DNA from 3 places in the Cohnella suwonensis genome. Region 2 is predicted to be linked to each of the others. Evidence: riboswitches for the same ligand, from Rfam matches in the RefSeq annotation. Region 2 holds a riboswitch; each other region holds the start of a gene.

Region 1 (3,144 bases), on a different contig from region 2:
CTCTATCGTCAATTTTACTTCGCTGCCTTCCGGAGATTCCCCGAAACGGCTGCTATAGGAATGCACCTCATAGGCGTATTCGCCGGCCGGCTGGTTGACGTAAGTCACTGTAGTTCCGGTTACCGTGCTTTTCAACGCTTTTTGACCGTCGATGACTTGATAGATTTTGTAGCTGTTCGCGTTAGCTGACGCCCCCCAGGTTAGGACGATGTCGTTGATGTTTTGCAGCTTGTACGCAAGATCGGGAGGAGGGGCCATGGTCACCGCACCTAACGCGAACGTAACTTGGGCGCCTTCCGGAGATTCGCCGAAACGGCTGCTGAAAGAATGCACCTCGTAGGTATAGTCGCCGGCCGGCTGGTTGACGTAGGTCACGGTTGCGGTAGTTACCGTGCTTTTCAATACTTTTTGACCGTCGACGACTTGATAGATTTTATAGCTGTTTGCGTTCGGGACAGTCCCCCAGGTCAAAACGACGTCGTTGATGTTTTGCAGCTTATAAGCGAAGTTGGCCGGCGCAGCCATGACCGTGGCCTCGATCGTGAACGTGACCGGAGTGCCTTCCGGCGATTCGCCGAAACGGTCGCTGTAAGCATTCACTTCATAGGTATAGTCTCCGGCCGGTTGGTTGGCGTAGGTCACGGTCGTGCCGGTTACCGTGCTCTTTAATATCTTCTGACCGTCGATGACTTGATAGATTTTATAGCTGTTCGCGTTCGCGGCGGTCGTCCAGGTCAGAACGACATCGTTGATATTTTGCAGCTTGTAGACGAGACTGGCAGGTGGCGCCATCGTCACAGTGCCCAGAGTGAACGTGACAGGGGCGCCTTCCGGCGATTCGCCGAAACGGTCGCTGTAAGAATAGATCTCATAGGCGTATTCGCCGGCTGGTTGATTGGTATAAATGACGGTTGTTCCGGTTACCGTGCTCTTTAGCGTTTTTTGCCCATCGACTACTTGATAGACTCTATAATTCGTAGCGTAGCTGACCGCATTCCATTTCAAGCTGACGTCGGTAACGTTCGAAATGATAACCGTGGCGTTACCGGGCGCCGTCATTGTCGGAATAATCAAGTCGACTTCAACGGGAGCGGAAAGCGGGGATTCCCCGAAGTTGGCGTTCTTTGCGGTAACCGCATACCGATAAGCTCCCGTCGGCGCATTGGAGACTGTATAGGTAAGCGCCGTTTGCGTTTTCACAAGCGTCGTCTGGCCATCGGGTTGAACTTGGTATAGATTGTAGCTTTGGGCATACGGGGAGGCCGTCCAGCTCAAGACGATGTCATTGCCGTTTTTGACCGTATACGACAACGTCGGCGCGGCCATGTCCGGATAAGCGATATTGACCGTAATCGGGGCGCATGGTCCCGACTCTCCATTCGGACCTAAGGTCGATACCACGTAAGTATACTGTCCTTCCGGCAGACTATTGATCGTGAAAGAGGTCGTGCTTGACGTGCCGCGGGCGATCAGCTGACCGTCGGTAATCTCATAAACTTTATAGCCGGTTGCACCAAAAACCGCGCTCCATGTCAACTTAACGTCGGTAGGCGTCAATGCTTGATAGCTGAGATTGCTTGGAGGCAGCATCGTGTTGTCCGTCTCTGCCGCGAAGCTGTTCCCGGCCGGGAGTAGAACCTGCACCAATAGGAGAAGCGAAACCAGGAAAGAAAGCTTTTTGGATATGCGTTTTTCCATGAGAACCCTGCCTTTCTTCTTGCGAATGGGATTTTGAGCAAAAAAAATAAACCTCGCCAAGGTTCATAGTAGAATCGCTATGATTCCTTGTGGCAACCGGCTGCCTTCCGCTCGGAAGCGGGTCAGGCCCTTGGCTTTGCGTCTCATGATTTCTCATGATTTGCCTTTTTCACTTGGTTGTTGCGACTTTGAATCTAAATTCATAATAAATTGTCGTATCCCGTTATGTGAATAGGCCATTTGTACCAGGTTAGGCAAAGCGGACTAAGCGTGCCCGCCGAATATAACTTTTCAACGTATGCCAAACAACCTCCATTTCCGCTTTTTCGGCGGATCTGGAGGTTGTTTTGATGTTGCGAAGGTGCGGCTATCCCGGAAAGGTCCCGGACAATTCCCGGCCGTACCCCTTATTTGGCGTTGATCCGCTGTTGAACCCGCGCGGGAGCGGTCGACTTGGCCTTGCCGCCGAGCAGCTTCAAGTAGGTCTTGTAGTGGGCCTTGGCGGCGTTCTTCTGTCCCAGCGTCCATTCCGCATCGGCGATATTGAGATAGGCCACCGTACGGCCGGGAACGAGCTTGATCACGTTAGCCAGAACCGGCACGGCTTCCTTGTTGCGACCGGCCAACGAGAGGTAATAGCCGTAATCGTTAAGCATGCCGACGTAAACGCCCAGACCGAGACGAGCTTCGAGATAGAGGCTGTCTTCCGCGCCGACGATGTCCGCCTTCGTTAACGTACCGTCCACGTAGCCCCAGGTTCCGAATGCGTCCGCGTACTGGGACAACCCGTAATCCAGGTATTCCACCGCTTTTTTGAAATCGACCTTCTGAATTTGATTCGCCTTCTGTTGGGCCAGCTTCAGCGCGGGCGCGGCAAGCGTATAATTTTGTTCATACGCGCTCGGGTAATAGGCTATTTCCGTCTCGTATTGCTCCACCAGCTTCTGGATGTCCTTCAGCTTCAATAGGCGCTCTTTCTCTTCGAAATATCGCTCGGAAGGATCGTCGTATTCATGGGAGATGACGTAGAACCGGTCGCCCGCCCATTCCAGTTCGACGAGGGACCGAAACGCGCTGTAGGGGGCTTCGGTCCAAATTTGAACCAAGTTGCCCGTCGTCGTGAATTCAAGCTTGGCCATGTTAAGGAACATATACCCTTCGTCGCTGCTTGCCGCCCGGTCCAGCAACCGGACATCCGACGCGTCCTTGTTCGATGCGATCAGCACGAGTTCGATCCACTCGTAATTGTAGACGAAGGCCATGAACTGCCTCTCGTAGCCTTGCGGGTTGTTGCCGAGATCCACCTCGTAGAAGGATTCCGGGACAATCGCCTCCGCGTCCTCCTCGTAAAGTTGTAGAGAATCGATGAGTAAATCCTTCAGCGACGGGTAAACCTTTGCGCCGTCCGCCAGCTCGCCCAGATTGACGGGCTCGATCTCTTCTGCA
Region 2 (3,144 bases):
GCGCTCCAAGAAGCATATAAGACACCGTCCCATTTCCACTGCGTCCCGTTTGCTCCGTTCGGGTTATAGGTCAGATTGTAATCGAATGTATTCCCCGAACCGCTTGTATTTATTTTATTGATTGATATCTTTTGGGATCCGTTATAGATAATATTGTTAGCAAATTGATTATTGAGATTGTTGTTCTGAAGGGTGATATCTCCATAGCCCTTATTAAGAGTGTCGTTCTCCACAAACGTGTTATTAATGATCCGATTCAGAGAAGCGCCTCCGTTAGAAGAACTGGCCCCGCCCATGATAAGTCCCGCGCCGTAATTATGGTGAATGTAATTATTTTGTACGGTCATGTTGCTGGTGGATTTCCCTTGTTTTTCACTGGCTAACTCGATGCCGAAATCATTATTGTACAGAACATTCCTCTCAATAACGATATTGGCAGCACCATCCGCGTAAATGCCTCCCGCAGCATGGATACCTGTTCCATAAGCCGAATTCGTGGAAGAATCGATACGGTATACGGTGTTCTCCGCGACGATGCCATTACGCGTCTGATCGATGCAAGGACTGGAACACGCATTGTAATAACCGGCCAATTCGATGCCGATATTGTTATTTTCATAAACCTGATTGCGCGTAACGGAGAATCCGTCAATATTTCCGCTTAACGTTATCGATTCACTGTAACCTGTTTTCAAATGGTGAACTTGGTTGTCGCTGATGAAAAGATTGTTCAACGCGTTTAATGAATTTCCCAATACATGAATTCCATGCGCATTCCCCGATGTTGCCGTATTCTCGATATGATGAACGTTATTATTCAGAATCTGAATATTGCTCCCGCCGTTTTTCACTCTTATGCCGGCCGGATCGACAGAACTGCTGGATGAGGTTAGATTGCCGATTTCAAAACCTTGAATTTTGACATAATTGACATTCGATAAAAGGACCAACGCCTGATTTACGCCTTCTACGGTTTTTCCGGTTCCATCGATAACAGGCGTTTCATTCATGTAGTTTTGAAAAGTAATAAATCCGCCGTCGAGAGTGCCAGAATTTTTTACCGACACGAGTTCCGAATAGATGCCGCCTCTTACATATACCGTCTCACCCGGTTTAAGCGTATCCGCTGCTTTTTGAATCGTTCGCCATGGGGAGTCTAAGGTCCCCGGGTTGATGTCGTCTCCTGAAGCGGAAACAAAAAAAATGCCTGCTTCTGCTGCATATGCCGATTTTGGATAACCGAAATTTAAGAAGATCGAAGATAAAAGGAGGGTTATTGCGATGAATAGGGGATGAAAATTGGTTTTTCGCCCATTTTCTCTAGCATAATTGACCGACATGACATCGCGCACCCTTTCGAATACCGAAAAAAGATATCCCAAGTCCGGTATGCGCAATGTGCACGATATCGAAAACTTCGGTAACTGGCTGGCATCTTTGCTATTTCGCAAAGGAAGCCCCTATAGTTTTGCGTCGCTTGGTTTCCCAAGGTATGCCTTTTCGGTTTTTTGTTTAATACTTTACTGCCACTTTTAATATTTGTATATAGGTTGAAGGTCTGAAATTAAAAGGTCTAAATTATCGATGCCGATCATTCGTTTCCATACTATGACGACACGATCTGGATCGTCCGGGTTGCGTTCTCCCAAACCACGACGTAACCCAGCGCTTCGCCCGCAAGACGAAGCGGTATAAAGGTCGCTCCGTTCTTAACAAACGGCGTCTGCGCGATTTTAACGGCCTTCCCGTTCACTTCGGCGGTTGATTTACCAATCGTCAGCCGCACCTTTCGTTTGCCTTTAAGGGCTTCGACGGTGCGGCTTTTTCCATCCCACCGCACGGTAGCGCCTAATGCTTCGAACAAGTTCCGGAAAGGAATGAACACCGACCCGTTCACGAGCTGCGGAGGGTATGGAAAGAACTTTTCCCTGCCATCTATCATTAGCCGGGGCGCGTCGATTTCCTGACGTATTCCGATGACTCCGAACGAGTTCGACAAACATATTGAATCACCGTTTAAAGCTACCGCGCATTCCGCTATGCCCGGAAGAGATTCGAAGCTTAGCAAGAACCTTACTTTCCCGTTCGAATCTAATGAATAATAGCGAGATTGATCATCCTGAAAATAAATCCTGTTCAGTCCGTCAACTTGAATCGTCTGAGGAAGGGGAACTTGTCCTTCCGGCAAACGGTATGTCCAATCAGGGTCTCTGGAATCGGAAGAACGGTAATGCAATGAATGGCTCTCGACGGTTAATCCGGCGGATATAGGATTAAATTCCTTTGTAGGATCGGCTCCTGCAGGGGAAACGGAATCACCGGAGGGAAGAATAGCCTTAACGCCTTCTTGCGATTGAAAAACAAAAGCGTCGATTTTAGAATCGAACCGAAGCTGCGAAGGTTCGGAAACGGAAAGTCTCCAAGCGACGGCGTAGGGCTCCGAACCGTTTAAGACGGCATTTACATCTACGGAATTCTCCGAAGCCATTGCGGGAAGGAGCAAATCTTCCGAGTATCTAGGGAAGGTCGCGTCTGAACGGGTTGCCGAAGTTGTGACGAGCAGGCAGACGGCCGCGAAGGACAATAGTCGATACAACTTCAAGTGATTTCTTCCTTTTATATCGATTCTGGATGTAATCAGTATAGCAGGATAGATACGTGGGGAGCGATCATTTTAAGCAGGTATTTCGAAAAGATCATGACTGTTTCACTTATGCACATGTGAATAAACTGACCGCAAAAAGAAGTTATTCACGATAGAAGTCGAACCGCCTCACATCTTATCAACAATATCTTGTGCTGTGCACAGTTTTCATCCACAAGTTCTTGAAATTGTGGATAACACGGTGAAATCCGTTGAATTAAGAGGGTTTGTCTGCTATGATTAGTCCAGAGTTTAGCGGTGGATGACGATGAATTCCCCTCGTTTTATTAACACCCTGTGTATAACTTTGTGAACAAATCCCCCGATTCGTGGATATCCCTAATAATAATAAAGGGGAAACTGTGGACAACTGCTCCGCGATTCATTCGCGGTAACAAGTTTTCCGCTTATTTTTTGTCCTCACGATGGGTTAAAGGAGAGAAATTGTCGTGGACAACCGCAACAACGAGGTTTGGCAACAAGTGTTGTCGGTCATCCAG
Region 3 (3,144 bases), on a different contig from region 2:
AACCGGGATTGTACGCCGTATCGATGACCTAGGCAGGGTCGTTATTCCAAAGGAAATTCGTCGCACGCTCCGGATCCGGGAGGGCGATCCGTTAGAAATTTTCGTGGACCGCGATGGCGAAGTCATCCTCAAAAAGTATTCCCCGATCGGGGAATTGGGCGATTTCGCCAAGGAGTACGCGGAATCCCTTTCCGAGAGCACGGGGCATATCGCCATGATATCCGATCGAGACACCTTCATCGCCGTGGCCGGCGCTTCGAAGAAGGAGTACCTCGACAAGGCGATCGGGAACGTCTTGGAGAACTGCATGGAGAATCGCAAAATCGTGCTGGAGTCCGGCACGGGCAATTACGAGGTGCTGAAGGACGGGAACGAGACGATCGGCGCCTTCGTCGTCGCCCCGATCGTCGCCGGCGGCGACCCGATCGGCACCGTCGTCCTCCTCAGCAAGGACGATCAAGTGACCATGGGCGAGATGGAGAGCAAGATGGTCGAGACGGCCGCGGGGTTCCTCGCGAAGCAAATGGAGCAGTAACGCGGCCTGACGGCTGCGGGAAGAAGTCCTCGGCGCCCTCCGGACGCTGAAGAAGCTTTGCGGAAGTATCGCGCGCACTCGCAAGACCCGGGCTATTGGACGCATCGAACGGATGCGGGGCTCGGGTCTTTTTTGCGCGGCGACGCTGTCGGCCGGCCTGCTGATAAAGCGATGACATCAACTTATCTGACGAGGGACGGACGTTTGCGCGATTCGCCGAAATAGCGTTCCCCCAGATCACTAGCTGATGCGCTTTATTCAAGCGAGAATCACCCGAAGCGAAGTGACGATGCGCGGGCACATTACAGGGTGACGCCGTTGCCGACTAGTTATAATCGATCCATTACACGCACGTTCGTCACCGCCACTAGCGATCTGTTTTGCGACCATGAGCACAGGACGTTCATCCCGAATAAATGGCACGATTCTACAATAATTTGCAAAATACGATTCCCAAGTCGCACATTTCTGGTATAATCAGGAACATAAGAAACACCGATAAAGGCAAACCCACCGCAAGGTGGGGGCGCAAAGTCATGGGTCCCACGTTGGATCGCCAGACCGCCGAAGTTGCAGCCGCATCGATCATTTACGTTGCCGCACGCTTAGGCGTAGCGGCTTTTTTCTTTTTTCGAATATCAAAAGGTAGAGGTGTGTAAGAGAATGAGGAAAAGTAGGCGCAGTGTCCGCAGTTTAGCTTTGGCAATCATCGTATCTTTGCTGTTTGGATTGGCTCCGGCCGCCGTATGGGCGGACGCGGCGAACAGGCTGGGCGACGCGTTTGCCGACTTGACCGCAGGCTCGGGCGGCGAAGCTTGGGTCGACGGGCCTGACATAACGGAAACGCCCCAATATTACACGTTTACCGGCGACAAGGTGCTCGAAGCGCATCCGGACGTCGGACCGATACGCTCAGGTTCAGGCGGACCGAACTTGAAGGCAGCCGACACGCCGGCTTATTTGACGGACGAGGACGAGAAAATGACGTTCTCGTGGAACGACACGCTTCAGAAGTGGATTGCCGCCCAGAAAGCCCAATACGGTGACCCGCAGGGAGCTCCGCCTTCGGGCTACACGGTCAAAGTGAAGCTGGAAGACGTGGCTCAGAAGAAGACCTATACGTTGGTCAACGATCGGGTTGACGTCAACGGTACGAATACATATGTATGGAAAGCGGTTGACGATACAGGGAAAGCTCTCCCAGATGGCTATTATTTCTGGGAGCTATCGGCGGATGCACCGGAAGTTACGTTCGTGAAGCCGCCGGCCAAACCTGGCGACGATCCGACGGAGACGCAGCTGACCGCTCCGAGCTACGATTCGGAGAAGCAATTGGTCGTGCTCGACCGGACCGCGCCGGACATCGTCGGCATCCATCCGCTCGGCGGAGGCCGTCTTGCCGTGGAAGCGCACGATTTCGTCGGCGGGTTGTCCAAGCTGACTGTTTCGGGTGCAGCTAACGTTTCGAAAACCTGGACTAGCAAACAACCGCTGCGCGACGCGGTTTCCTTCCAGCCAAGCGACGGGGAGACGCTGACGATTACCGCAACGGACGCAGCGAACCATGTTACGTCCGTCACGCTGCCAGCGTACCCGTACGTCTCGGGCACAGGCGACGCGGACAACGTGCCGCACGCGGACGGTGTCGTCTCCGGGCAGGACGTGCGCATCAACCTCGCCACCGGTAATGGAACCGAGAAGTTCGACGGGTTCATGCAGCAGCAGGCGGGCACCGATTTGAACTTTTATTTGACGTACAACCACCAGAACCGGATCAATGGGAAGCTCGGGTACGGTTGGAGCTTCAGCCTGGACTCTCGCCTAACCAAATGGGATGACGACAACATCACATGGCAAGGGTTCGACGGGACGTTGTATTGGTTTAAGAAGGTCGGCGATAAAGATTACGTTACCTATGCCAACGGGCAGCAGCAGCATTATCCGAACTTGAGGTTCGACCCAGATTCCAGCTCGGACGATAGAGATGCCTTCATTCTGGAGTGGCCGAATCAACTGCGCTACCGTTTCCATAACGACGGCCGCTTCTGGCTGATTCAGGATCGCTATACGACGCAGCTCTCTTTCCGGTGGGATGAAGTTTCGACCCCGTACGGAACGGATAATCGCATTACGGAAGTATGGGATCACAAACAGGGCGCGATCGCTTACTTTAACTACGCGCCGGATACAGGTGACCTCAAATCCACTGTCATTGCGGACGTCGATGGGCTCGGCAATGAGGTCGGCGGCAACAAACGCAAATTTTTCTTTCTCTACGACCAAGACGGCATGATGATCGGTTACCGTGCGCCTTCGCCCGTTCCGGCACAACCCGAACTCGGTAAAATGACCCGTTTCGTCTACGACAAACTGCTGCACCGGATCGTCAAAGTCATCGATAATGGTACGAACGATCCTGCAATCGAGGGAGAAACGCCGAAATCCGTCACGACCGTCTGGTCGTATGACCATCAGAACCGCGTCACCCGCATGAGCTTGACGCGCACCCAAGACAATACGGAAGAATTCCTGAGCGCCGACTACGATTCGAACACTGCGACGGTCGGTCAGCCGGGACGTAGCTATAAGTTGTCTTGGGATGCCGCTAT

What was found. Region 2 has a riboswitch for cyclic di-GMP ahead of ACFPPD_RS11915 (DUF1565 domain-containing protein). Riboswitches for the same ligand answer to the same signal wherever they lie in the genome.
Region 1: another riboswitch for cyclic di-GMP. It lies ahead of ACFPPD_RS04990 (OmpL47-type beta-barrel domain-containing protein); the one in region 2 lies ahead of ACFPPD_RS11915 (DUF1565 domain-containing protein).
Region 3: another riboswitch for cyclic di-GMP. It lies ahead of ACFPPD_RS17135 (RHS repeat-associated core domain-containing protein); the one in region 2 lies ahead of ACFPPD_RS11915 (DUF1565 domain-containing protein).

What each region holds. Positions count from the first base shown of each region.
Region 1 covers NZ_JBHSMH010000007.1:30,737-33,880, forward strand. The annotation lists gene ACFPPD_RS04990 (OmpL47-type beta-barrel domain-containing protein) at 1-1,698, opposite strand, end outside; cyclic di-GMP riboswitch class I at 1,787-1,873, opposite strand; gene ACFPPD_RS04995 (hypothetical protein) at 2,106-3,144, opposite strand, start outside.
Region 2 covers NZ_JBHSMH010000034.1:48,391-51,534, forward strand. The annotation lists gene ACFPPD_RS11915 (DUF1565 domain-containing protein) at 1-1,340, opposite strand, end outside; cyclic di-GMP riboswitch class I at 1,417-1,507, opposite strand; gene ACFPPD_RS11920 (copper amine oxidase N-terminal domain-containing protein) at 1,607-1,942, opposite strand; gene dnaA (chromosomal replication initiator protein DnaA) at 3,094-3,144, shown strand, end outside.
Region 3 covers NZ_JBHSMH010000062.1:43,357-46,500, forward strand. The annotation lists gene spoVT (stage V sporulation protein T) at 1-535, shown strand, start outside; cyclic di-GMP riboswitch class I at 1,029-1,104, shown strand; gene ACFPPD_RS17135 (RHS repeat-associated core domain-containing protein) at 1,235-3,144, shown strand, end outside.